4 regions of the Pantoea agglomerans genome follow, and region 3 is predicted to be linked to each of the others. Evidence: riboswitches for the same ligand, from Rfam matches in the RefSeq annotation. Region 3 holds a riboswitch; each other region holds the start of a gene.
What was found. A riboswitch is a leader RNA that binds a small molecule or an ion and turns the genes downstream of it on or off. The one in region 3 is predicted to bind thiamine pyrophosphate.
Positions count from the first base shown of each region.

Region 1 (4,951 bases), on a different replicon from region 3:
TGAAACCACAGCATGCCGATACCGGCGATAATGCCGATAAACACCGCGTTAAACAGCTGCAGCACCATCAGCGCGGTCTGCGAAGCGAACATCGCCAGCCCGGCGTAAAACAGAATGCCCGCCGCCAGCGCGATCAGCATCAGGTTGCGCTTGCCGACGCGCTTCGCATAGTGACCGGCCAGCAGCATCACCGGAATTTCCAGCCCGGCCGCCGTGCCCATCAGCAGCCCCGCCAGCTTCTCCGGCAGGCCGAGCGTGACGCTGATATAGAGCGGCATATCGATGATATACATGGTGTTGCAGGTCCACATCGTCACCGAGGCGATAAACAGCAGTCGCACGTCGCGGTCGCGCCAGCCGCTTAACGGCATGCCGCCGCTCTGCATCAGCGGCTCGGCGCGCGGCACCGACGGCAGGGTGAACTTGATCAGCAGAATGCAGAGCAGAAACAGCGCCGCCGCCACCAGGAAGAGCGTCACAAAGCCAAAGTTAAGCGCCAGCGCAAACGACAGCGGCGGGCCGATGACCCAGGCGAGCGAAAGCTGGGCGCGCATCACCGAGCTGAACATCACCGCTTCGCGCGCCGACCGATCGGCATACTCGCGCGCCAGCGCGAAGATCTGCGGCATTGACACGCTGGCCAGCGCCGAGAGCAGCACGCCCAGGGTAATCAGCGTCAGATAGTGGCGGGTAAAGGCGAACAGCAGCGCGTTGCAAAACGCCATCGCACAGCAAAAGAGGATCAGCGTGCGGCGATCGCCGCGGCTGTCAGAGCGCTTCGCCACCAGCATGCTGACCAGGATGCCCGCGATGGCGTTAACGGTAAAAAAGAGCCCGACCCAGAGGGGGCGCGCCTGCACTTCTCGCGTCAGAAACAGGCTCAGCGTCGGCGCCTGCAGCGCGCCGGCAACGCCGATCATAAAAGAGGCGGCCATAAAGGCGAGAAAGACCGGATTGATACGGCGCTTCCGGGTTAACAGCGACTTCATAGCGACATCCCTTTACGGTGGTAAAAGCAGGAAAACAAGAGAGAGGATTCTAGCGCAACAGAAAAAAGCCAGCAGGAAAAATCTCTGCTGGCGGTGTAATTGCACCCTACTCAGAAAGATCCCGCCGCAGCGGAATCGTGGTCGAGCGCCATTCCGTATTGAATGCCTCCCGCTCTTCCAATAGCGCTCAGTTTGCCCTTAATATGAGGCAGGAAAAACTGAGCGCTTTTCACAGGGAGTTCCTCTTTTATGTCCTCATCACGCCTTAAGCAGCAGTTTATCCGCCTGTGGCAAAGCTGCCAGGGCGAAAGCCAGCTGGTCACGCTCAGCGAGCTGGCTGAGCAGCTGCACTGCTCGCGTCGCCATATGCGTAACCTGCTTAACGCGATGCAGGAGGCGGGCTGGCTCACCTGGCAGGCAGAGGCGGGACGAGGCAAGCGCTCGCAGCTTATTTTCCGTTATACCGGCCTGGCGCTGCAGCAGCAGCGCGCTGAGGATCTGCTGGCGCAGGATCGCATCGATCAGCTGGTGCAGCTGGTGGGCGACAAGGCGGAGGTGCGCCAGATGATCCGCGCCCATCTCGGCCGCAGCTTTCGCCAGGGTAAACATATTCTGCGCGTGCTCTACTATCGCCCGCTGCTAAACCTGCTGCCCGGCTCGCCGCTGCGCCGTTCTGAAACGCATCTGGCGCGTCAGATCTTCAACGGCCTGACGCGTATAAATGAGGAAAACGGGGAAGTAGAGGCGGATATCGCCCATCACTGGCAGGCGATCTCGCCGCTGCACTGGCGTTTTTACCTGCGCCCGGCGATCCGCTTTCATCACGGCCGCGAGCTGGAGATGGCGGACGTGACGTCGAGCCTGGAACGCCTGCGTCCGCAGCCGCTCTTCTCCCATATTCAGCGCATTGATTCACCCGCGCCCTGGACGCTGGATCTCCATCTGAGCGAACCCGACGACTGGCTGCCGTGGCTGCTCGGCAGCGTCAGCGCCATGATCCTGCCGCGTGAATGGCCGCAGATGCGCGACTTCGCCCGCCATCCGGTCGGCACCGGCCCCTATCGCGTAGTGCGCAACCAGCAGAGTCAGCTGAAGATCGAGGCGTTTGACGACTACTTTGGCTTTCGCGCCCTGATCGATGATGTCTCTATCTGGGTGCTGCCGGAGATTAGCGACGAGCTGGTTTACGCCGGCGTGCGTCTGCAAGGTGCCGCCGAGGATGAAAAACTGGAAGAGAGCCGTCTTGAAGAGGGCTGCTATTTTCTGCTGTTCGACCAGCGCTCCGCTCAGGGACGCGATGCCGCCGTCCGGCGCTGGCTCTGCCATCTGCTGAATCCCGTCGCCCTGCTTAACTATGCCGAGGCTGGCTACCAGCGCTACTGGTATCCCGCTTACGGCCTGCTGCCGCGCTGGCATCATCGCCGCGATCTTACGCCGGCGACCAAGCCGCCCGGGCTGGAGAGCCTGACGCTGACGTGGTACAGCCAGCACGTGGAGCATGAGGGGATCGCCAGCGCGCTGCGCCCGCTGCTGGCGCAGCATAACGTGCGGCTGATTACCCGCGCGGTCGAGTATGAAACCTGGCATCAGGGCGAGGCGGAAAGCGACATCTGGCTCGGCAGCGTCAATTTCACTCTGCCGCTGGAGTATTCGCTGTTCGCCCAGCTCTACGAGCTTCCGCTGCTGCATCACTGTCTGCCGCTCGACTGGGAAGCGGACGCCGCGCGCTGGCGAGGCAAAACCCTGCCGCTGGCGGAGTGGAGCAAACGGCTGCTGGATGCGGATAGTCTGCATCCGCTGTTTCATCACTGGCTGCTGCTCGAAGGCCAGCGCAGCATGCGCGGCGTGCGCCTGAATACCCTCGGCTGGTTCGACTTTAAATCCGCCTGGTTCGCGCCGCCGACGCTGTGACGCTTTCCCCCTGGCGACGAAATGTCTAGAATGAGCCGTTCTCAACGGGGTGCCTGCAAAAGGCTGAGAGAAACCCGTCGAACCTGATTCGGTTAATACCGACGTAGGGATTTGAGAGGCTGCTACGCTCAGATCCTTTGCGACTCATAACAATTCTCCCTCAGGAGCGCAAAGTGGTTAAACAGATCCTCCCTCTGCTGATGTTGCTGTCCGTGCCGGCGCTGGCGGCAAAACCGGCCCTGACCGTCTACACCTACGACTCCTTTTCCGCCGAATGGGGCCCCGGCCCGGCGGTGAAAAAAGCCTTTGAGGCGCAGTGCGGCTGCGAGCTGCGCTATGTGGCGCTGGAGGATGGCGTCTCGCTGCTGAACCGCGTGCGCATGGAAGGCAAAAACAGCAAGGCTGACGTGGTGCTCGGCCTCGATAACAACCTGCTACAGGCGGCGCAGCAGACCGGCCTGTTCGCTAAAAGCGGGGTCGATCTCCATAACCTGACGCTGCCGGGCGGCTGGCAGGATCAAACCTTCGTGCCCTTCGACTACGGCTACTTCGCCTTCGTCTATGACAAAACGCGCCTTAAAAACCCGCCCACCAGCCTGAAAGAGCTGGTGGAGAGCCCGCAAAAATGGCGCGTGATCTACGAAGATCCGCGCACCAGCACCCCGGGTCTGGGTCTGCTGCTCTGGATGCAGAAGGTTTACGGCGACAAGGCGCCAGAGGCCTGGCAGAAGCTGGCGCAGAAAACCGTTACCGTGACCAAGGGCTGGAGTGAAGCCTACGGCCTGTTCCTGAAAGGGGAAGGCGATCTGGTGTTGAGCTACACCACCTCGCCCGCCTATCACCTGATCGAAGAGAAGAAAGAGAATTACGCCGCCGCGCCGTTCGCCGAAGGCCACTATTTGCAGGTCGAGGTTGCCGCGCAGCTTGCCAGCAGCAAGCAGCCGAAGCTGGCGCAGCAGTTTATGCAGTTTATGCTGACCCCCGCCTTCCAGAACACCATCCCGACCGGCAACTGGATGTATCCGGTGATAAAAAGCGATCTGCCCGCGGGCTATCAGACCCTGAGCGTGCCGCAAACCGCGCTGCAGTTTAGCCCGCAGGAAGTCGCGCAGCAGCGCGCAGACTGGATTAGCGCATGGCAACGCGCCGTCAGCCGCTAATCCCACTCTGGATGGTGCCGGGCAGCAGCGCCGCGCTGCTGCTGTGCGGCGTGGCGCTGCTGGCGTTCGGCGCGCTCTGGGCCAGCGCGCCGACGGGCGACTGGCGCGCGCTGCTGCACGACAGCTATCTGCACCACGTAGTGCGATTCTCTTTCACCCAGGCATTGCTCTCCGCCCTGCTGTCGCTGCTGCCTGCGATACCCCTGTCGCGCGCCCTCTACCGACGGCGTTTTCCCGGCCGTCAGCTGCTGCTGCGCCTCTGCGCCATGACGCTGGTGCTGCCCGTGCTGGTGGCGGTATTCGGCCTGCTGACGGTCTATGGCCGCGTTGGCTGGCTGGCGCAGCTCTGCCAGCTGTTCGGCGTCGACTACCGCTTTTCGCCCTATGGGCTGCAGGGCATTCTGCTGGCGCACTGCTTTTTCAACCTGCCGCTGGCGACGCGCCTGATGCTGCAGACGCTGGAGACGATTCCGGGCGAGCAGCGTCAGCTCGCCGCCCAGCTCGGGCTGCGCGGCTGGCATCTTTTCCGCCTGCTGGAGTGGCCCTGGCTGCGCCGCCAGCTACTGCCTACCGGCGCGCTGATTTTTATGCTCTGCTTCGCCAGCTTCGCCACCGTGCTCTCGCTGGGCGGCGGCCCGCAGGCCACCACCATTGAGCTGGCGATCTTTCAGGCGCTGAGTTACGACTACGATCCCGGCCGCGCCGCGCTGCTGGCGCTGATCCAGCTCGCCTTCTGCCTGACGCTGGTGCTGCTGAGCCAGCGCTTCAGCAAGGCGATACCTGCGGGCAGCGCGCAGCTGCGGGGCTGGCGCGACCCGCACGATTCGCGGCGCGCACGCATCGGCGACGGCCTGCTTATCGCGCTGGCGCTGTTACTGCTGCTGCCGCCGC
Region 1 covers NZ_CP083809.1:3,379,940-3,384,890, forward strand. Annotated here, with positions in the region: gene LB453_RS18885 (MFS transporter) at 1-989, opposite strand, end outside; gene sgrR (HTH-type transcriptional regulator SgrR) at 1,239-2,900, shown strand; TPP riboswitch at 2,936-3,028, shown strand; gene thiB (thiamine ABC transporter substrate binding subunit) at 3,074-4,060, shown strand; gene thiP (thiamine/thiamine pyrophosphate ABC transporter permease ThiP) at 4,036-4,951, shown strand, end outside.
Region 1: it holds a riboswitch for thiamine pyrophosphate, as region 3 does, so the genes downstream of both, thiB (thiamine ABC transporter substrate binding subunit) here and LB453_RS02430 (FAD-dependent oxidoreductase) in region 3, are expected to answer to the same signal.

Region 2 (4,951 bases), on a different replicon from region 3:
ATATAGGAAGGGCGTATCGCCAGCGCGCGATCCAGCTCGTGGTCGTCATGGGTCGACAGGCCCAGCCGCAACCCCGCCTCACGAATGGCGTTAAGATTTGCGACATCCAGATCCTCCTGGCCCAGATGCACGCCGTAGGCGCGATGCTTAATCGCCAGCCGCCAGTAGTCGTTGATAAACAGACGGGCGTTGTAACGCTTGCCGAGCGCAATCGCCTCTGCAACCGCAGGCTCAACCGCCTCGTCCTGCTGATCTTTAATGCGCAGCTGGATCGTGCGCACGCCGGCCTCCAGCAGTCGCGCAATCCATTCCACGCTGTCGACGACGGGGTAGAGCCCTAAGCGCGGCGCGGTGGTGGGAAAGGGGGCGTTCACAGCTTCTCCTCGTTCAGCGCGTCGGCTGAGTGATAAAGCTCGCCGCCGCGGCGGCGAAAGGTTTCAGACATCTGCTGCATGCCGATTGCGATCGGCTGCGCCTCGCCTTGCTGACTGGCAGCATAGTCGCGCACCTCCTGGCTGATTTTCATCGAACAGAATTTCGGCCCGCACATCGAGCAGAAGTGCGCGACTTTGCCTGACTCCTGCGGCAGGGTTTCGTCGTGATAGGCGCGCGCGGTGTGGGGATCGAGCGCCAGGTTAAACTGATCCTCCCAGCGGAATTCAAAGCGCGCCTTGGACATGGCGTTATCGCGGATCTGCGCGCCGGGGTGCCCCTTCGCCAGATCCGCCGCGTGGGCGGCGATCTTATAGGTAATCAGCCCCTGCTTAACGTCCTCTTTATTCGGCAGGCCGAGGTGCTCTTTGGGCGTTACGTAGCAGAGCATGGCGCAGCCGAACCAGCCGATCATGGCGGCGCCGATGCCGGAGGTAAAATGATCGTAGCCGGGGGCGATATCGGTCGTCAGCGGGCCGAGCGTATAGAATGGCGCTTCGTGGCAGTGCTCCAGCTGCTCGGTCATATTGCGGCGGATCATCTGCATCGGGATATGGCCGGGGCCTTCGATCATCACCTGCACGTCATACTCCCAGGCGATCTTCGTCAGCTCCCCCAGCGTGTGCAGCTCAGCGAACTGCGCCTCGTCGTTGGCGTCCTGAATCGAGCCGGGACGCAGGCCGTCGCCGAGCGACAGAGCGACGTCATAGGCGGCGCAGATTTCACAAATCTCGCGAAAGTGTTCGTAGAGAAAACTCTCCCGATGATGCGACAGACACCATTTAGCCATAATCGACCCGCCGCGCGAGACGATGCCGGTGAGCCGCTTTGCCGTCATCGGCACATAGCGCAGCAGCACGCCGGCGTGGATAGTGAAGTAGTCGACGCCTTGCTCCGCCTGCTCCAGCAGCGTGTCGCGGAAGACCTCCCAGTCGAGATTTTCCGCAACGCCGTTGACCTTCTCCAGCGCCTGGTAAACAGGGACAGTGCCGATGGGGACCGGGCTGTTGCGCAGGATCCACTCGCGCGTCTCATGGATATAGCGGCCGGTAGAGAGATCCATCACGGTATCGGCGCCCCAGCGCGTCGACCAGACCAGTTTCTCTACCTCTTCTTCGATGGAAGAGGTGACCGCTGAGTTGCCGATATTGGCGTTGACCTTGACCAGAAAGTTGCGGCCGATAATCATCGGCTCCGATTCGGGATGGTTGATGTTGGCGGGAATGATGGCGCGTCCGGCGGCCACCTCCTGGCGCACGAACTCAGGGGTAATATTTTCCGGCAGCTGCGCGCCAAAGCCGTAGCCCTCATGCTGCTGGCGCAGCACTTCGCTGCGGATGCGTTCGCGACCCATGTTCTCGCGCAGGGCGATAAACTCCATTTCCGGCGTGATGATGCCCTGACGCGCGTAATGAAGTTGGGTGACGCGCCGTCCCGCCTTTGCACGCCGCGGCTGCGGCAGCCGCTCGAAGCGCAGATGGTCGAGCCCGTCGTCGGCCAGCCGCTGCTGGGTATAGCGCGAACTGGTGTGCGTCAGAACGTCGCTGTCGTCGCGCGCGGCAATCCAGTCGGCGCGCAGCTTCGCCAGCCCGCGCTGCACGTCGATAACCGCCTCGGGATCGCCGTAGGGGCCGGCGGTATCATAGACCGGCACGGCCTCATTCTCTTCATAGCGTGGACGATCTTTATCGCCGCCGAGCAGCGTCGGGCTAAGCTGGATCTCACGCATCGGCACGCGAATATCGTCGCGGCTGCCCTGGATCCAGATACGTTTCGAGTTGGGGAAAGCGACGCCGCTCTGAAGCGCCTCAATAAAGGCCTGCGCCTGAGCGCGCTGTTCACGTCGGTTGGTTTTGGTCGTAGACATAGCAATTTTCCTGTTGAGGGGGAACGTTGCTTGTCCGGAGTTCGGAAGGAGTAACAGAGACGGCAGGCAAAAACGCCAGCGTACTGATGATATTTACTCTTGTTCCCTTCGCAGGTTCTAACCTGATCAGGTTCCGCGGATCCCGAATTAACGGTCTCAGCCCTTGCGGGCACTCCGACAAGATTTCGTTTTACGCTTTACACGCAAAACGCCCGTGCACATGGCACAAAAAACAAAACGGGTTTTCGACGAGAGAACCGAAAACCCGTTCAGCATAGAAGGGCTGGTTCAGAATAACAAGCGATTTACAATTGGCTAACCTTAAGCCGGACGCGACAGCTGCGTGCTGTCGTTGGCTACCGGCGCGCGCACCAGGCTGTTGTCCCAGGCGAGCTGAATTAACTTGTCTTCCAGGGTAAAGCGCGCTTCCAGCACTTCGCCGACTTCCGACAGCGCCAGCTGAAAATCGACGCAGTTATCATCGTCGATCGACTGCTGCAGATGGCCGTCATAAAGCTGCATCAGGCGCTCGGTGTTGGCCTCCAGCGGCGGATAGACCTGCGCGGCGGCAATCATCGGGCTGTCGCCTTCCATCTCATTAATGATGCGCTCGTAAATGCTGAAGTGGCCAGCGGAAAGATAGTCGACCAGGCCGTGACAAAAATTGTCGAGCGCCTGCTCGTCTAAGGTGGTGAGCGCATCTTTGTTCGGCTTCAGCCCAACCAGATGGTAATAAGAAACAAGTAGCTGGCGACGGGCGTCCAGCCACGTATCTACCAGTTCGTTGCTGCCACCTACGCGCTCGGTCAGGACGTTTAACTGGTTAAGCATATCTGACTCCATGTAAAGAAAGTTCCCTTCCCGTCGCGCTGTGGCTGGCGTGGTGCCGCCTGCAAGCTGGACGATTTAGGGTATAGTTGTTTGTCTACACACTTAACATCAGGACTTCAGCGTATCGATAGGACGCTAAGGATGACGATTAGATGCAACATGAGATCTCAAGCGTAGACGCTGGATGGTGGATTGTCAGCCATGAACAGAAACTTTGGTTGCCGCAGGGCGATCTGCCTCACGGCAGCGCCGCTGCGTTTAAGCTGGCCGGAAGCAGAGCGCAGGCGGTTGGCGAGTGGCAAGGCGAAACGGTATGGCTGGTGTGTGAAAATCGCGATCGCGATATGTTTTCGGTGCGTCAGCTGATCGATGAAGAGCCGGGGCTGTTTCAGCTCGCCGGGCGCGCCGTACAGCTGGCGGAGTTTTACCGTTCGCATCGCTTCTGCGGCTACTGCGGCCACGAAATGCATCTGAGCAAGCATGAAAACGCCTGTCTGTGCGGACACTGCCGCGAGCGCTACTATCCGCAAATCGCGCCCTGCATTATCGTCGCTATCCGCCGCGGCGACGAAATATTGCTGGCGAACCATGCGCGTCATCGCAACAGCATTTATACCGTGCTGGCGGGCTTTGTCGAGGTGGGCGAGACGCTGGAGCAGGCGGTCGCGCGCGAGGTGATGGAAGAGAGTAACGTCCGCGTCAAAAACCTGCGCTACATTACGTCGCAGCCCTGGCCCTTCCCGCATTCGCTGATGATGGCCTTTATGGCGGAGTATGACGGCGGCGATCTGCAAATCGATAATAAAGAGCTGCTGGACGCCGGCTGGTACCGCTACGACGCGCTGCCGCTGCTGCCACCGCCGGGCACCGTGGCGCGCCGGCTAATTGAAGATACCGTCGCCATCTGCCGCGGCGAGGCGTAAGAAGTGTTACACTACGCGCCTGAAATTGAGAGAGTCCTGAAATGAGTGAACTGAAGAACGATCGTTATCTGCGTGCCCTGTTACGTCAACCCGTCGATATCACGCCGGTATGGATGATGCGACAAGCCGGGCGTTATTTGCCGGAGTATAAAGCGACGCGCGCCGTAGCCGGCGATTTTATGTCGCTGTGCAAAAACGCCGAACTGGCGTGTGAAGTGACCCTGCAGCCGCTGCGCCGCTATCCGCTCGACGCGGCGATCCTCTTCAGCGATATCCTGACTATTCCCGACGCGATGGGACTGGGACTCTACTTTGAAAGCGGCGAAGGCCCGCGCTTCTCTAATCCGATTACCTGCCGCGCCGATGTCGACAAACTGCCGGTGCCCGATCCAGAGCAGGAACTCGGCTATGTGATGAACGCCGTGCGCACCATTCGCAAAAACCTCAACGGCGAAGTGCCGCTGATCGGTTTTTCCGGCAGTCCCTGGACGCTGGCGACGTATATGGTTGAAGGCGGCAGCAGCAAGGCCTTCACTAAAATCAAAAAAATGATGTATGCCGATCCCGCTACGCTCCATGCGATGCTCGATAAGCTGGCAGACAGCGTCATTCTCTACCTCAACGCGCAGATCCGCGCCGGCGCGCAGTCGGTTATGGTGTTTGACACCTGGGGCGGCGTATTGACCGGCCGCGATTACCGCGACTTCTCGCTCTACTACATGCATAAGATCGTCGACAGCGTGCTGCATGAGAACGAAGGGCGCCGCGTGCCGATTACGCTCTTCACCAAAGGGGGCGGGCAGTGGCTGGAGGCGATGGCCGCGACCGGCTGCGATGCGCTCGGTCTGGACTGGACCACCGATATTGGCGAGGCGCGTCGTCGCGTTGGCGATAAAGT
Region 2 covers NZ_CP083809.1:3,778,543-3,783,493, reverse strand. Annotated here, with positions in the region: gene thiE (thiamine phosphate synthase) at 1-374, opposite strand, end outside; gene thiC (phosphomethylpyrimidine synthase ThiC) at 371-2,299, opposite strand; TPP riboswitch at 2,386-2,486, opposite strand; gene rsd (sigma D regulator) at 2,621-3,130, opposite strand; gene nudC (NAD(+) diphosphatase) at 3,283-4,053, shown strand; gene hemE (uroporphyrinogen decarboxylase) at 4,095-4,951, shown strand, end outside.
Region 2: it holds a riboswitch for thiamine pyrophosphate, as region 3 does, so the genes downstream of both, thiC (phosphomethylpyrimidine synthase ThiC) here and LB453_RS02430 (FAD-dependent oxidoreductase) in region 3, are expected to answer to the same signal.

Region 3 (4,951 bases):
GCGAGCTGCTGACGCCTCCCTGCTGCGGCGTCGACAGACCCGCCGCCAGTCGCAGCAGCGTGCTCTTGCCCGCGCCGCTGCGGCCCAGCAGCGCGCTGGTTTTGCCGCCGCGCAGCCGCAGGCTAAAGCGCGCGCAGAGGGGTTTGCTCTGCCAGCCGAAGGTGACGTCGTCGAAGAGAATATCGGGGCCGCACGGCGTCAGGCTCATAGCTGGTTCGCCGCGATAATCGCCAGCTGGCTGACGCCGCGCTGCGCCAGCGCGTCCGCCGCCTTCGCCGCCCGAATGCCGCTGGCGCACACCAGCACCACGCGCCGACCGACCGGCGGCTGCCATGTGGCGATCGCCTCAGGCAGCAGCCGCTCGACCTGCGCCGCCACGCTGTGCGGCGCTTCCGCCAGGCTGCGCAGCTCAAGGATACAGTCATCGTCACGCAGCAGATCGCGATCGATAAAGGGAACGGCGGGCTGCGTCGGCTCCTGTGCGTCGTCAAAGCGAAAGGCGCGGAAGTGCCACTGGCTAAAGTCGCAGTTCACCAGGCTACCGAGCGGCGACGGCGTCAGGCCAAGCAGCACGCTGAGCGCCATCTGCGCCTGCATCGCGCCCAGCGTTGCCACCGCTGGCCCCATAACGCCCGCGGTCGCACAGCTGGCGGCCGAGGCGGGCAGCCGCGGAAACAGGGCACGATAGCCCGGCGCGGTGCCGCAAAAGCCACCGACATAGCCCTGCCGTCCCAGCACCGAGGCGCTGATCAGCGGAATATTGCGCAGCTGGCAGGCGTCGGAGAGCGTATAGGTCACGGCGAAGCTGTCCGCCGCGTCGATCGCCAGGTCCACCTGCGACAGCGCCTGCCCGACGGTACTGGCGCGCAGCGCCTGCTGCTGCGCCTCGGTGATGCAGTCGCGGTTGCGCGCGGCCAGCGCACGCGCGGCGCAAAACGCCTTCGGCTGGCCAACATCCTCCTCGGTGTAGAGCGTCTGGCGATGCAGATTGTGCAGCTCCACCCGGTCAGGGTCCCAGATGCGCAGAAAGCCGACGCCCGCCCCCGCCAGCAGCGGCAGCAGCGCCGATCCCAGCCCGCCCGCGCCGACCACCAGCACGCGCGCGGCGCGCAGCCGCCGCTCTCCCGCCTCGCCGATTTCCGGCAGCATCTGCTGCCGCTGATAACGATTCATCATCTTGTCCTGTTAGCTGAGCTGCGCCAGACCAAACACTGGCGTTGACGCGGCGGCCATATCGCGCCGCTCCATCAGGCCCGCCTGATGCGCCTGATGCCCCGCGCGGATCGCATCCGCGAAGGCGCCCGCCATCGCCGCCGGATCCTGCGCTTTCGCCACCGCGGTATTGAGCAGAATGGCGTCAAACCCCATCTCCATCGCCTGCGCCGCCTGGCTCGGCGCGCCGATACCGGCGTCAATCACCAGCGGCACCCCGCTGAACCAGGCGCGGAAGCTGCGCAGCCCTTCGATATTGCGCAGCCCCTGACCAGAGCCGATGGGCGCGCCCCAGGGCATCAGCACTTCGCAGCCCGCCTCCAGCAGCTTTTCGCCGACAATCACATCCTCGGTGGTATAGGGAAAAACCTGGAAGCCGTCCGCGCAGAGAATGCGTGCCGCCTCTACCAGCGCGAAGGGATCGGGCTGCAGCGTGTCGGCGTTGCCGATCACCTCCAGCTTTATCCAGGGGGTGTCGAAGAGTTCGCGCGCCATATACGCCGTGGTCACCGCCTCTTTCACGCTGTGGCAGCCAGCGGTATTGGGGAGCACGCGGCGGTTGAGCTGGCTGAGCAGATCGCGAAACGCGCCGCCCTGGCTGCCTTCGCGCCGCAGGCTGACGGTGATGATCTCCGCCTCCGCAGCGCAGATCGCCTGCTGCAAAACAGCGGGCGACGGGTAGCCAGCGGTGCCAAGCAGAAAACGCGAACGGGGAACAAAGCCGTAGAACATGGTTTAGCCTCCCTGCATCGGCGACAGCACTTCGAGACGGCACCCCGCCTCCAGCCGCTGGCTCTCATACTGCGCGCGCGGCAAAAACTGGCCGTTATAGGCGCTGGCGACGCAGGCGGCGTCGATCTGACGCTCCTGCAGCAGCGCGGCGACCGTCGCCGCCTCGGTTTCCACTCGCTGACCGTTAAGTTCGATTTGCATCATTCGACTCCTGACTAAGCAGTTGTATAAGCTGCTGCGCCATGGCGGGCGCAAGCAAAAAACCGTGGCGGTACATGCCGTTAAGGGAGAAAACGCCGTCGCGGTAGCGCACTTCGGGCAGGTTATGGCGATAGGCGGGACGCCGTCCCGTCCCGCTCTCGACAATGCGCGCTTCGGCCAGCGCCGGGTGGATGCTCCAGGCGGCGCTGAGCAGCTCCATCATGGCGCGGGCGCTAATCGGGCTGGCGTCGTCGCTCTCGACCATAGTGGCGCCGAGCATAAAGCGGCCCCCGGCGCGCGGCACCAGATAGCAGGGAAAACGCGGATGCAGCAGCCGGATCGGCCGGGAGAAATGAAGTTCGTCGCACTGCAGGATCAGCATCTCGCCGCGCACCGCGCGCAGTTCAGGCTGACGTTCCACGGCGTGAATGCCGCGGCAGTCGATAAGGGTTCCGCCTGGTTTACCGCGGTGAAAGGCGACGCCGCGCGCCTCCAGGCTGGCGCGCAGCTGGCGCAGGGCGTCGCGCGGATTAAGATGCGCTTCATCGGGAAAAAACAGGCCGCGCGCAAAGCGCCCCGCCAGCTCAGGCTCAAGCTGCGCGGGATCCGCCCACTGGTGCTGCCGCGTCATGCGGGCAAAGCGCGTCAGCTCCGCCGCGTCGCGCGGCGACGCCACCACCAGCGTGCCCTGATGCGCGACGCCGTCAACCCGCTGCGCCCACCATCCGGCGGCGCGCTGCCCCAGGTCGATAACCTGTTCAGGCGCGCTCTCCCCTTCGCAAAAAGGCGCCAGCATACCGCCTGCCCAGTGCGACGCGGGGGTCTCGTCGCTGACGATTACCTCTGGCGTTTCGCCCTGTTCAGCCAGCAGCGTGGCGACGCATAGCCCGGCGACGCCGCTGCCGAGTACCGACCAGCGGCTCATGACGCGGTCCTGACAGAGAAAAGTGTTTGAAATAGAGTTAGGTTCACGCTGGCCTCGACGTTGACGACCCGTGATACGTGAAGGGAAAGAGCGTGAGCAATGATCGAGCTCGCGCGGCAGGCATCTCATAAAGCGTAAAAACAATGAGATACAAGTCTTCCTACGCCAGTATCAACTGGGTCAGGTTCAAAGGGTCGCTAAACCGCGCGCTGCGCTATTAGCCTCTCAGTCTCTCTGGCGAGACTCCCCCGACGGCCATTAGTTGTAGGGCAACTGCCTGCCCGACGTCAAGTACGGCGTGTTAATCAGCGGTCTCGCTGCGGGCAGTGAATCGCGCTGACGCCACCCGGCGCCGCTCGCTTAAAACCGAGTAGATACCGGCGAACGCCACCAGGCTGGCACCGATCAGGGTGAGCTTTTCCGGCAGCGCGCCCAGGAAAATCACGCCGATAATCACCGACCAGAGCAGCGAGCTGTAATCGAACGGGGCCAGCAGCGAGGCGTCAGCGTAGCGCATGCTCAGCGTCAGCAAAATTTGCGTCAGTCCGCCGCACACGCCGCATCCCAGCAGCAGAAGCAGCTGCTCGCCCTGCGGAAAGCGCCAGCCAAACGGCAGCGTCAGCAGCGAGGTGGCGCCGGTCATAGCGGTAAACCAGAAGGCGATCGCGCCCGGCTTCTCCTTGCCGCTCAGATAGCGGATCTGAATCAGCGCGCCCGCCGTGCAGAGCGCCGAGAGCAGCGCCAGCAGCACGCCGACGGAAGCGGCCAGGCTGGCCACCGTCAGCCTGGGCGGGCCGCTGAGCGACAGGTGGCCGGAAAGCATAATCACGATCCCCGCGAAACCGGCCACCACCGACAGCCAGCGGTTGAGCCGCACCTTTTCACGCAGCACCACGGCGGCAAGCAGCACGGTGAACAGCGGCGCGGCGTAGTTGATGGCGGTGGCGTCGGTCAGGGAGATATAAATCAGCGAGAGATAGCTCAGGTACATGCTGCAGGTGCCCGCCAGGCCGCGCCCGATATGCCCTTTCACATTGCGGGTTTTTATTCCCTGAATAATGCCGCCCTGAAAGGTCAGCCATAGCAGCAGCGGTATTACGCCTACCAGCGAGCGGAAGAAGATCACCTCCCCGACCGGCAGCGCCCCCTCCAGCCCTTTTACGCAGGCAAGCATCAGCGTCGAGCTAAGGGTCGCCATAATTTTAAGTGAAATTCCCGTCGACGCGCTCACGTCGCGCTCCTTATTTGCCCGATGCAGAAAGTGAGCCTTCAGGTTAACGCAAAGGCGCGGGGCAGGCGGCGGGAAACCGCAGTAAATACAGCGTATTCTGCCTTTATGAACCTGACGCGCAGCATAAATATGCGCGCGATTTTTCCACCCGCGCCACGCTGCCGTCAAAAAAAAATTAATTACCGGTTTGCTTAGGGCGAGTGAATATAATTTCTCGCCGCAGCGGCGTACGCGGCCATCGCCAGACAAAGCGGCCGCAGCTGAAAAACCAGGCCAGAATAAATTTATATATTTCCGCAGACGCAAAAGCAGAAACAATATCCAAGCAACTGAAGTTAATAGGATTTAAACACTTGCCCTCTCTCAGCACTCGCTGGCAACCTCAAGTCACCGCAGGTTATATAAATCGTTTACTAAACCGTCAGTTAAATAGCCGTGGCAAAAAAAACAGCGCTGCTCGCCCTTAAACTCAAAAAGGCGTCTTATTATTAATGCTGATCCCTAAACAGGTGGATTTAATAAGCCAGCGCGAAATTAAATGTGACAAACCTCACATATGTGCCAGGCTTATTCTTATCCGAAAACGATGTGCAAGGAGCGAAGCATGAGTAATCAAAACGACAAAACACTCGTCCCGGTTGAATTTCCAA
Region 3 covers NZ_CP083808.1:522,523-527,473, forward strand. Annotated here, with positions in the region: gene LB453_RS02410 (ABC transporter ATP-binding protein) at 1-208, opposite strand, end outside; gene LB453_RS02415 (HesA/MoeB/ThiF family protein) at 205-1,173, opposite strand; gene LB453_RS02420 (thiazole synthase) at 1,186-1,944, opposite strand; gene thiS (sulfur carrier protein ThiS) at 1,948-2,145, opposite strand; gene LB453_RS02430 (FAD-dependent oxidoreductase) at 2,129-3,070, opposite strand; TPP riboswitch at 3,211-3,330, opposite strand; gene LB453_RS02435 (DMT family transporter) at 3,372-4,301, opposite strand; partial or broken gene LB453_RS00005 (SDR family oxidoreductase) at 4,906-4,951, shown strand, end outside.

Region 4 (4,951 bases), on a different replicon from region 3:
GATCATCCCGATATTGTGCACGACCTGGCCCATCCCGATGCGCCGCGCTCGCTGCCGGGCCTGATTCTGGCGGCGATCCGCCGCCGCCGCGACGCGGGCCTGCCGCCGTTTAGCGTCATGTCCTGCGACAATATGCCGGAAAACGGCCACGTCACGCGCAACGTGATTGTGCAGCTGGCGCAGCGGCAGGATAGCGCGCTGGCGGACTATATTCAGCAGCATGTCACCTTCCCTTCGACTATGGTGGACCGCATTGTTCCGGCGATGACCGATGCCGCATTTGCCCGCCTTGCCGAACGTCTCGGCTCCAGCGATCCGGTGGCGGTTGAGGCTGAGCCTTTTTTCCAGTGGGTTATTGAGGATAACTTTGCGAGCGGTCGCCCCGCCTGGGAAGAGGCCGGCGCGGAGCTGGTGCAGGACGTACTGCCGTTCGAAGAGATGAAGCTGCGTATGCTGAACGGCAGCCACTCGTTTCTGGCCTATCTCGGCTTCCTCGCCGGCTATGAGCACATCAGCGACTGCATGGCGGACGCCAGCCTGCGCACCGCCGCGCGCAGGCTGATGCTTGAGCAGCAGGCGCCGACGCTGCGCACCCAGGGCGTCGATTTAACCGCCTATGCCGATTCGCTGATTGCGCGCTATGAAAACCGCGCCATTAAGCATCGTACATACCAGATCGCCACCGACGGCACGCAAAAGCTGCCGCAGCGCCTGCTCGACAGCGTGCGCTGGCACCTGAACAACGGCAGCAACTGCGACCTGCTGCTGCTGGGCGTTGCAGGCTGGATGCGCTATGTGGGCGGCGTGGATGAGCAAGGCGCGCCGATCGAGATCCGCGATCCGCTGAAGGCGGAACTGGCGGAGCGCGTGGCCGCCAGCGCCGAAGGCGAAGCGCGCGTGAAGGCGCTGCTGGGGATGAAGGCGGTCTTCGGCGAGGATCTGGCGCAGAATACGGCGGTGGTCGCGACGCTGACGCGCTTCTGGCTGCAGTTGCGCGAGCATGGCGCGCGCGCCACGGTGGCGCAGGTGGTCGCTTCGCTGTAATTGTTCAGTAGCAAAAGCGCTGGCGCAGTCGCAGCGCGCTGATTAGACTGACACTTTCCCAACGGGCTGGCTCAGGCCAGCCGTAATACGGATATGCCGCATGTCAATCGCCTATACCATCACCACCAGCGAACCGGTTAACCAGCAGATTTATCGTTATCTGCGTAAGGATATCGTGACCTGCGTCATTCAGCCGGGTTCGCTGCTGTCAGAAAAAGAAGTGTCCGCCCGGTTTAACGTGTCGCGTCAGCCGGTGCGCGAAGCCTTTATCAAGCTGGCGGAAGCGGGTCTGGTGCAGGTGCTGCCGCAGCGCGGCACCTTCGTGCGCAAGATCTCCGCGCGGCGCGTCGCGGACGGTCGGTTTATTCGCGAAGCGGTAGAGGTGTCGGTGGTGCGGCGCGCGGCGCTGGAGATTGAGCCGGCGGCGCTGATGGCGCTGGAGCACAACCTTCAGCTGCAGAAGATGGCCGCCGATCGCCATGACAGCCAGGCCTTTCTCAGCCTCGACGATGAGTTTCACCGCCTGATTGCCGAGAGCATCAACTGCCTGCTGGCGTGGGAAACGGTGGAGAATATTAAAGCGGCGATGGACCGCGTGCGCTTTCTGACGCTGAGCGAGGTCTCACCGCCGGACAGCCTGATTGAGCAGCACGAAGAGATTTTATCGGCGCTGAAGAACCACGACGCCGACGCCGCCGAAGCGGCAATGCGCCGCCATCTGCAGGAGATGATTTTCTCTATTACGCCGATCGCCGAGCGCAACAGCGAGTGGTTTGAGGCGCTGTAAGGGCGGCAGGCCTGCCGCCCTCTCTTTCCTACCACCAGCGATGAAAATGGTGTACCGGCCCAATTCCCCTGCCCACCTCCAGCGTATCGGCCTGCAGTAACGCCTGCTGCAGCCAGCCTTTCGCCTCGCGCAGCGTTGACTCCCAGCTGTCATAACGCGGGCGCAGCGCCGCCAGCGCAGCGGAGAGCGAACAGCCGGTGCCGTGGGTATGGCGCGTATTAACGCGCGGCGCGGTAAAGCGCTCCGCGCCGTCGCGGGTGATCAGCCAGTCCGGGCTTTCGCTGTCGCTGAGGTGGCCTCCTTTCATCAGCACCGCCTGGCAGCCCAGCGCCATCAGGGCTTCGCCTTGATCCAGCATCGCCTCTTCGCTGCGCGCCGGCGCGCACTCAAGCAGCGCCGCCGCCTCCGGCAGATTGGGGGTGATTAACGACACCTGCGGCAGCAGCCGTTCACGCACGCTGGCGATGGCGTCAGGCGAGAGCAAGGGATCGCCGCTTTTCGCCACCATCACCGTATCCAGCACCACGAAAGGGATAGCGGCGCGTTCCAGCTTCTCCGCCACGATCTGCACGATAGCGGTTTCCGCGAGCATACCGATTTTCGCCGTGTCGATGCGCACGTCGCTGAGCACGGAATCGAGCTGCGCCCCCACAAAGGCTGGCTCAATACGATACACCGACTGCACGCCGCAGGTGTTCTGCGCCACCAGCGCGGTAATCACGCTGGTCCCGTAAGCGCCGAGGGCGGAAAAGGCTTTCAGATCGGCCTGAATACCGGCGCCGCCGCTGGGATCGGTGCCGGCAATGGTTAACGCGTTAATACGCTTCATGCGCGCGCCTCCTGTGCCTGCTGCCACAGGGCGTCGATAAACAGCGTGGCGAAGCTACCGGGGGCGCCGGTCTGCGCGGCGGCGCGTTCCCCCGCCAGCGCCATCACGCGGCAGGCGCTGGCGATATTGCTTAGCCGTTCGCCGGGCAGGCTGCAAAAGGCGGCCACCACGGCGGAGAGCGCGCAGCCGGTGCCGACCACGCGCGTCATCAGCGCGCTGCCGCCGGACACGCTGAGCGTCTCAACGCCGTCGGTGACGTAATCGACCTCGCCGCTGACCGCCACCAGCGTCTGATGCCGCTGTGCCAGTTCGCGCGCCGCCTCAAGCGCCGCTTCCGCCTGATGCTGCGTATCCACGCCACGTCCACCGCCCCCCTGCTGCGCCAGCGCGAGAATTTCAGACGCGTTGCCGCGCACGGCGGCAGGCCGCAGCGGAAGGAGCTGCTGGCAGAACGCCGTGCGCAGAGTCAGCGCACCGACCGCCACCGGGTCGAGCACCCAGGGTTTTTGCGCCACGTTGGCCGCCTGCGCCGCCGCCAGCATGGCGTCGCGGCGATCGCGGGTCAGCGTGCCGACATTGATCAGCAGGGCATCGGCCACGACGGCGAACTGCGCGGCTTCATCGGGATCGATCACCATAGCGGGCGAGGCGTTAAGCGCCAGCAAAACGTTGGCGGTGATGTTCTGTACGACATCGTTAGTCATGCAGTGCACCAGCGGCTGGCGCTGGACGAAGCGGGCGAGTACAGGCGCGAAATGCGCGTCGGAAAAGCGTTGAGGTTGGCGGATCATTATAACTCCCAACCGGCGAGCAAGAAGGCGAATGCGGTCAGGCATCTGACTTCCCTACGCTGGCATTATCCAGATCAGGTGGTACGGGTATTTCTCAGCCTTCACAAAGAAGGGCACCCCGAGTCATAAGTACAAAATAAGTTACTCCCCGGCAGATTAGGGGAAGTGAGTTGCGGATACAAGCTCGCCGCGTGGGGTATTGCGTTTTGCATAACTGGTCTTAAAATCAACATCGCACAATACCCATAGTCAATGGAGGGACTTATGGCAAAAGGCGTTGTACTTTGCAAAGGAGATAAAACAACCTGCGGAGGAAAGATAATCGCGGGGACTGCCCTGGGTATTGCGTTCGGTAAGCCACAGGCCAGAGAAGGTGATCCTGGTGTAGTACCTGGTTCAGGAGGGGGCTACTTAGGCGGAGAATACTTATCACGTAAAGGAGAGGTCCTGGGTGAGTCAATATATGAGGTCATAGGTAAATAATGAAACTTATACCTGCTGTATGCACCTTTTTGTGTATCCTGTTTGGATTAATGTCGATTGGTTATTCTGTGTTAAAAAACAAACAGCATAATAAACTATGTGAAGCTTTTAAGAAAAAGTTTGGCTATTTACCCGCAGGTATAATCCTCGCTCAGGCGGGAGGGTTATTTTCATCAATACAAAAAGATTTTTATTTTATATTCCCCCTCATTGTTAAAAAAGGAAGTTTCGCAGTCAGAAACATGAACCCTGATCATTATGATTTCATTAAATATCAGCCCAAAGAAATGACTTCATGGTTAAAAGTTAAATTCACACTATTCCTGCTAGCTGCCATATTCTTTTTCGCAACCATCGTAACCTCCTATTTATTTGAATGAACACAACAAGGATTCATGCGTAATTTTTTGATTAGATCTCATTGCAGTGATTTATTGTCAGCTTACAGAAGCTATCCCATAACAAGCTGAGGGTAAGGAAAAAATATGCAGGCAGCATTGAACAGCCCCTTCGCGTTACTTTTGACCTGGGATCTGATTTAGATGCACAATATTTTTCACCTGTCCTGAACTTGTCGAAGAGAGAGACTAAGCCTGCCGTTCCCTTCTCATGGATTATGCTGGTTAAAGACAGTCTCGACAGCGGCCTCTGATAAGCGCGTTAAGAATTTTCCACTGCAGCGCCTCGCCGCCACCAGGCGTCGCGGATGCACAGAGCAGATGCTATTTCCCGACCCTGTATCGGAAACGAAAGTTAAATGGCTGGAAACGAGCGGTATACTATGACACTCATTATTTATTCTGAAAAAATCGACAGGGGTAAAAAACGCTTTACCATAAGCCAGTATCGCACGCCCATCAGTTATAAACGTTCACTGCTCCAACGATAATAAAAGATCTGCTCTACACCGCCTTTCAGCTATTCAATTGCTCATTAATGTAAAGTAATTGTATGCAATTAGCTTTCAACGCCAGCTTAGCAGGGATATTAACATGCGTGAAAAAACTTTCCGTATTG
Region 4 covers NZ_CP083809.1:1,357,074-1,362,024, reverse strand. Annotated here, with positions in the region: gene LB453_RS09115 (mannitol dehydrogenase family protein) at 1-1,044, shown strand, start outside; gene LB453_RS09110 (GntR family transcriptional regulator) at 1,145-1,831, shown strand; gene thiD (bifunctional hydroxymethylpyrimidine kinase/phosphomethylpyrimidine kinase) at 1,860-2,660, opposite strand; gene thiM (hydroxyethylthiazole kinase) at 2,657-3,451, opposite strand; TPP riboswitch at 3,486-3,582, opposite strand; gene LB453_RS09095 (hypothetical protein) at 3,716-3,934, shown strand; gene LB453_RS09090 (hypothetical protein) at 3,934-4,314, shown strand; gene LB453_RS09085 (XylR family transcriptional regulator) at 4,927-4,951, shown strand, end outside.
Region 4: it holds a riboswitch for thiamine pyrophosphate, as region 3 does, so the genes downstream of both, thiM (hydroxyethylthiazole kinase) here and LB453_RS02430 (FAD-dependent oxidoreductase) in region 3, are expected to answer to the same signal.